DNA from 2 places in the Pseudoxanthomonas japonensis genome. Region 2 is predicted to be linked to the other one. Evidence: predicted binding sites of a transcription regulator. Region 2 holds the regulator's gene; the other holds the start of a gene.

Region 1 (3,594 bases), 1.7 Mb from region 2:
GCCACGCCACCGCCCGGGACCACGCCTTCTTCCACCGCCGCACGCGTGGCGTGCAGGGCGTCTTCGACGCGGGCCTTCTTTTCCTTCATTTCGATTTCGGTCGAGGCACCGACCTTGATCACGGCCACGCCGCCGGCCAGCTTGGCCACGCGTTCCTGCAGCTTCTCGCGGTCGTAGTCCGACGAGGTCTCTTCGATCTGCGCCTTGATCTGCTTGATGCGCGACTGGATACGCTCGGCATCGCCGGCGCCGTCGATGATGGTGGTGTTCTCCTTCGAGACCACGACCTTCTTCGCACGACCCAGGTCGTTGATGGTGGCCTTCTCGAGCTGCAGGCCGACTTCCTCGGAGATCACCGTGCCGTTGGTCAGCGTGGCGATGTCTTCCAGGATGGCCTTGCGGCGGTCACCGAAGCCCGGCGCCTTGACGGCGGCGACCTTGACGATGCCGCGGATGGTGTTGACCACCAGCGTGGCGAGGGCTTCGCCTTCCACTTCCTCGGCCACAATCAGCAGCGGCTTGCCGGCCTTGGCGACGCCTTCCAGCACCGGCAGCAGTTCGCGAACGTTGGAGACCTTCTTGTCGTGGATCAGGATGAAGGGGTCGTCGAACTCGACCTGCTGCGACTGCTGGTTGTTGATGAAGTACGGCGACAGGTAGCCGCGGTCGAACTGCATGCCCTCGACGACGTCGAGTTCGTTCTCCAGACCCGAGCCTTCTTCGACGGTGATGACGCCTTCCTTGCCGACCTTCTTCATGGCCTCGGCGATGATGTCGCCGATGTTGCTGTCCGAGTTGGCGGAGATGGTGCCGACCTGGGCGATCGCCTTGTCGTCGGCGGTCGGCTTGGAGAGCTTCTTCAGCTCTTCGACGGCGGCCTTCACGGCCTGGTCGATGCCGCGCTTCAGGTCCATCGGGTTCATGCCGGCGGCGACGGCCTTGGAGCCTTCGCGGATGAACGCCTGCGCCAGCACGGTGGCGGTGGTGGTGCCGTCACCGGCGTTGTCGGAGGTCTTGGACGCGACTTCCTTCACCATCTGCGCGCCCATGTTCTCGAACTTGTCGGCCAGTTCGATTTCCTTGGCGACGGAGACGCCGTCCTTGGTGATCGTCGGGGCGCCGAAGCTCTTCTCGAGCACGACGTTGCGGCCCTTCGGGCCGAGGGTGGCCTTGACGGCATTGGCGAGGACATTCACGCCGCGCACCATGCGCGTACGGGCGTCTTCACCGAAACGGATATCTTTGGCTGCCATTGTGTGGAACTCCGGGAATGGGGAATTGAGAATCGGGAATCGTCGAAAGCGGGAGCGTCGTCTGGGGATCGGAGGCGAGGACCGAGGGAACCGCTTCAACGATTCCCCATTCCCGCCTCCCGATTCCCACGCACTCAGCCGAGGATCGCGAGGACGTCGTCTTCCTTGATGATCTTGTACTCGACGCCGTCCTGCTTGTAGGCGGAACCCGAGTACTGGCCGTAGATCACCTTGTCGCCAACCTTGACCTTCGGGGCGCGGACATTGCCGGTGGCCTCGACGAACTTGCCTTCGCCGACGGCGACGACTTCACCCTTGGTGGGCTTTTCCTTGGCGGCGTCGGGAATGATGATGCCGCCGAGGGAGGTTTCTTCGGCTTCGATCGGCTTGACCACCAGACGGTCGTACAGCGGCTTGATGTTGCTCATGTCAATCCTCTTAAGTGATTGATTGGACTAGGAAAGGGGCGGCGATGTTAGCACTCGCCTCGGGGGACTGCCAACGTCGCGGACACAAAAACCCGGCAACGCCGGATGCCGACCGATGTTGGGAGGGCCCGCGGCGCTTTCAAGGGTCGGGCCGCAGATTTTTTTGCGGGAGGGCCGGACCGGACGGTCTGCGATAATCGCCGGCCCATGCCCGTCTTCCTGATCCTGTCCACCTGCCCGGACGCCGACACCGCCCAGCGGCTGGCGCGGACGCTGGTGGACGAACGGCTGGCGGCCTGCGTGAACCTGCTGCCGGGCGTGGTCTCGACCTACCGCTGGCAGGGCGCCGTGGAGCAGGCGACCGAAGTCCAGCTACTGGCCAAGACAGCCGGGGACCGGCGCGATGCACTGATCGCCCGGCTGGCCGAACTCCACCCGTATGAACTGCCGGAGATCCTGGCGGTCGAAACCGCCGCTGGCCTGCCCGCCTACCTGGACTGGGTGACCGCCGAAACCCGGGCCGACGCCCGTGCCTCCGAGTGACCCGATGACGCCGATCCGCACCCTGTTCGCCTGTCTGCTGCTGCCCCTCGCCTCGCTGATCGCGCCGGCCGCGTCCGCCGCGATCACCCAGGACGACCTGCTGCCGGTGGACGAGGCCTTCGTGCTGACGGCGACCGCGCCGGCACGCGACCGTATCGAGATCCGCTGGAAGATCACCGACGGCTATTACCTCTACCGCCACCGCACCGGCGTGGAGGCCGATGCCGGTTTCGCCGCACAGCCGCTGCAACTGCCCAAGGGCAAGGCGTACCGCGACGAGTTCTTCGGCGACGTCGAGACCTACCGCGACGAACTGCTCGCCACCCTGCCCGGCCAACCGACGGCGTCGACCGACAGCGTCACGCTGAAGATCAAATACCAGGGCTGCGCCGACGCCGGCATCTGCTACCCGCCGCAGACGCGCACGCTGAAGGTGGCGTTGCCGCCCGCCACGGACGGCGGCGCCTTCGTACCGCTGGGGTCCGGCGCGCTCACCGGCAATCTGTTGGGCCAGAAGCCGCAGGCCGGCATGGACGCGCTGCCGCTGCCGGCGGAACAGGCGTTCGCCTTCGAGGCGATCGCGTTCAACGGCAACGAACTGCTGCTGCGCTTCACGCCGGCACGCGGCTATTACGTCTACCGCGACCGCACCTCGATGGCGCTGGAAGGCGCGAAGGGCATCGCGCTGCAGGCACCGCGTTGGCCGAAGGGCAAGGCGCACCGCGACGAGCATTTCGGTGAGGTCACGGTCTACTTCGACCAGGCCGAAGTGCCGGTGCCGCTGCGGCGCGACCATGCGGATGCCACACGGGCCACCTTGCGCGTGACCTTCCAGGGCTGCCAGACCGACGGCATCTGCTATCCGCCGATGACGCGGCGGGTGAGGCTGTCGATCCCCGCCGGCACGGTGACGGCGGCCAGCACGCCCGACGTGCCTGCGCCCGCGTCCGTCGCGCCGCTGCCGACGGACGCGAGGACACCCGCCGGCACGCCGGTCGCTGCGCCTGACGCAGCCGCGACGACCACGCCCGCTGCGGCCGACGTCGAACGCACGCGTCCGCCCGAAGACGTACTGGCACGCAATCAGGGCGGCGCCACGTCGCTGCTCGTCGCCCTCGCGCTGGCGCTGGCCGGCGGCCTGATCCTCAACCTGATGCCCTGCGTGCTGCCCATCCTGTCGCTGAAGGCGCTGTCCCTGGCCGAGAGCGGGCAGCACGAAGGCGATGCGCGCCGGCGTGCGCTCTGGTACACCGCCGGCGTGCTGGTCAGCTTCGTCGCCGTCGGCGCGCTCGCCATCGCGCTGCGCGCCGCCGGTCAGGCGCTGGGCTGGGGCTTCCAGTTGCAGCAGCCATGGTTGGTCGGCCTGTTGG
Region 2 (3,594 bases):
TCCTTCTGGAATTCCTCGACGAGATAGTCGATGACGCGCTTGTCGAAGTCTTCGCCACCCAGGAAGGTGTCGCCGTTGGTCGCCAGGACCTCGAACTGCTTCTCGCCGTCGACATTCGCGATCTCGATGATCGACACGTCGAAGGTGCCGCCGCCCAGGTCGTACACGACGATCTTGCGGTCCGCCCCACCCTCGCCCTTGTCCAGACCGTAGGCCAGCGCGGCGGCGGTGGGTTCGTTGATGATGCGCTTGACGTCCAGGCCGGCGATCTTGCCGGCGTCCTTGGTCGCCTGGCGCTGGCTGTCGTTGAAGTAGGCCGGCACGGTGATGACCGCTTCGGTGACGGTCTCGCCCAGGAAGGCTTCGGCCGTCTTCTTCATCTTTTCCAGCACGCGCGCGGAGATTTCCTGCGGCGCCATCTTCTTGCCGTCGCTGGTCTGCACCCAGGCGTCGCCGTTGTCGTGCGCGACGATGCCGTACGGCACCAGGTCCAGGTCCTTCTTCACTTCGGCGTCGGTGAACTTGCGGCCGATCAGGCGCTTCACCGCGTAGAAGGTGTTCTTCGGATTGGTCACGGCCTGGCGCTTGGCCGAGGCACCGACCAGCACTTCACCGTCCTTCGTGTAGGCCACGATGGAGGGCGTGGTGCGGTCGCCTTCCGAGTTTTCGATGACGCGGGCCTTGCCGCCGTCCATGATCGCCACGCACGAGTTCGTCGTGCCCAGGTCGATGCCGATGATCTTGCCCATGATGGATCTCACTCCCTAGCGAATGCTGATGTTGGACCCGGCGATCGGCCGGGTGGATGGTCCCGATATAGGGATGCGATGGCGCGGTTCAAGCGCCCTCGCGAGGGTGTTCAGTCGTGCTTCGCGACCACGACCAGCGCTGGGCGCAGCAGGCGGCCGTTGAGCACGTAGCCCTTCTGGAACACCTGCACCACGCTGCCGGGCGCGGCGCCGGGGGCATCGGCCTGACTGATGGCCTGATGATGCTCCGGGTTGAAGGCTTCGCCGGTCGGATCGATCAGGCTCAGGCCGTTGTCGCCGGCCACCTTGAGCAGCTGCTTGAAGGTCAGCTCCAGGCCGTCCTTCAGCGGGCTGGGCTCGGTGCCTGCGGCGGCCAGGCCGGCATCCAGGCTGTCGAACACCGGCAGCAGGTCGCCGAGCAGTCGCTCGTTGGCGAACTTGCGGGCCTGCTCGATGTCACGGGCCACGCGCTTGCGCTGGTTTTCCAGGTCGGCGCGCTCCAGCAGCGTGGTGGCGCGCAGCTGGTCCAGCTCGTTGCGCAGCGTTTCCAGCTCGGCCAGCAGGGCGGCGTCGGTATCGGTGGGCTCGGGCGCCTGGCCCTGAGCGGTGTCTTGATCGTGCTGTTCGTTCATTTCGGTTCCCTGGCGGCAGGTCCGGCCGCCCGACCCGGGAACCTATGGGGCCGCGGAATCCGGATTCAAGGCCGCGCCCAGGACATCGGCCGCTGCCTGCACCACCGGAATGACGCGGTCGTAGGCCATCCGCGTGGGACCGATCACGCCCAGCACCCCCAGCACCTGCCCGCCCGCCATGTACGGCGCGGTCACCACCGACACGCCATCGTGCGGCGCCAGCCCGGTGTCCTCGCCGATGAAGATGCGCACGCCGGGCGCGCGGATCGTGCGCTCAAGCAGTTGGAGGATCTCGCGCTTGCGGGCGAAGGCTTCGAACAGGTCGCGCAGCCGTTCGAGGTCCGACAGCTCCTGCACACCCATCAGCCGGGTCTGGCCGGCCAGCACCACATCGTCGCCCGGCGGCGTCAGCGCCTGCTCGGCCAGTTCGATGGATTCGGCCAGCAACCCTTCCATTTCGGTCTGCGCCCGACGCAGGTCGCGCAGCAGGTTGGCGCGGATCTCGGACAGCGGGCGGCCGGCGAACTGGGTATTCAGGTAATTGGCGATGCGCTCCAGCTCGGAGCGCTCGTAGGGGCGCCTCGTTTCAATAACCCGGTTCTGCACGTCGTTGTCGGCGAACACCAGGATGGCCATCACCCGCTGCCCGTCCAGCGGCACGAAGTCGATGTAGCGGAACGCGAACTGCTCGCGCCGGGGCACGCTGACCACGCCGACGAAATGGGTCATCGCCGACAGCAGCTCGGACGCGTTCCCCAGCAACGCCTGGGTGCCAGCGCCGGCCGACAGCTCGGCACGCAGGCGCGCGACCTCACCGTCGCCCAGCGACTTCACCTGCACCAGGCTGTCCACGAACACCCGGTAGCCCTGTGCCGTCGGGATGCGCCCGGCCGACGTGTGCGGCGAACTCAGCAGCCCGACCTCTTCCAGCTCCGACAGGATGTTGCGGATGGTCGCCGGGCTGACTTCCAGCCCTGCATGGCGGGCAAGCGTCTGCGACCCCACCGGCTCGCCGTCGCGAATGTACCGCGAGATCAGCGTGCGCAGCAGCTGGCGGGCGCGCGGATCCAGCGGGGGCGATGGCGTGTTCATGGCAGCTAGATAACGTCGCGCCGTCGCCTTTGCAAGCCGGAAGGGTGTCTCAGTCGGTGAGCCGGCTGCGCTTACAATCCACCGCATGCTCAGACATCTCGCCCTGAAGGATTTCGCCGTGGTTCGCGCCGCCGAACTGGAGTTCGGTGACGGCATGACCGTCATTTCCGGTGAAACCGGCGCCGGCAAGTCGCTGCTGGTGGACGCGCTCGGCTTCCTGTCCGGCCTGCGCGCCGACAGCGGCGTCGTCCGCCATGGCGCGGAACGCGCCGAACTGTCCGCCGAGTTCGCCGCCGCCGCCGGGTCGCCCGCGCAGGCCTGGCTCGCGGACAACGAGCTGGACGACGACGGCCAATGCCAGCTGCGCCGGGTGATCCGTGCCGACGGCGGCTCGCGCGCCTGGATCAACGGGCGCAGCGTGACCCTGTCGCAACTGGCCGAGCTTGCGGGCCGGCTGGTCGAGATCCACGGCCAGCACGAGCACCAGGCCCTGCTCGCGCGCACCAGCCAGTTGGACCTGCTCGATGCCTTCGCCCGCAACGACGGCGAGCGTGCCGCCGTACGTGAAGCCGCACGTCGCTGGACGGCGCTGCTGCGCGAGCGCGAGCAGCTGTCCGGCCAGGGCGATGTCTCCGACCGGATCAATTACCTGGAACACCAGCTTGCCGAACTGCAGCGCGAAGACCTCGCCCCCGCGGCACTGGAGGCATTGGTGGCCAACCACCGCCGGCAGGCGCATGCGGCCGGTCTGATCGAGGTCTGCGACGCCGCGCTCGGCCAGCTCGCCGGCGACGAAGCGCCCTCGTTGACGCGCCAGTTGCAGCAGGTCCGGGCCGATCTCGCCCGGCAGGCGGAACACGAACCGCGCCTGCGCGACGTGGATGCGCTGCTGGACGGTGCCGCTATCCAGATCGAGGAAGCCCTGTCCCTGCTCGGCCAGGTGCGCGACGACCTTGACGCCGAGCCTGTGCAGTTCGACGCGTTGGAACGCAAACTCGCCCGGGTGCACGACCTCGCGCGCAAGCACCGCGTGCCACTGGATGGCCTGCAGGAGCAGCACGACCGCCTCGCCGCTGAACTGGACTCGCTGCGCGGCGCCGGCGAGCGCCTGCTGCTGCTGA

What was found. Region 2 encodes HrcA, which represses chaperone genes, less so after heat shock. Its sites were predicted from a motif close to TTNGCACTCNNNNNNNNNGAGTGCNAA; they were not measured.
Region 1: a site for HrcA is predicted at 1,729-1,755, ahead of ACGHX3_RS17090 (co-chaperone GroES). Genes of this name have one in related genera too.

Annotation. Positions count from the first base shown of each region.
Region 1 covers NZ_CP171632.1:3,635,850-3,639,443, forward strand. The annotation lists gene groL (chaperonin GroEL) at 1-1,253, opposite strand, end outside; gene ACGHX3_RS17090 (co-chaperone GroES) at 1,388-1,681, opposite strand; gene cutA (divalent-cation tolerance protein CutA) at 1,889-2,224, shown strand; gene ACGHX3_RS17100 (protein-disulfide reductase DsbD family protein) at 2,229-3,594, shown strand, end outside.
Region 2 covers NZ_CP171632.1:1,953,508-1,957,101, reverse strand. The annotation lists gene dnaK (molecular chaperone DnaK) at 1-749, opposite strand, end outside; gene grpE (nucleotide exchange factor GrpE) at 860-1,381, opposite strand; gene hrcA (heat-inducible transcriptional repressor HrcA) at 1,424-2,473, opposite strand; gene recN (DNA repair protein RecN) at 2,559-3,594, shown strand, end outside.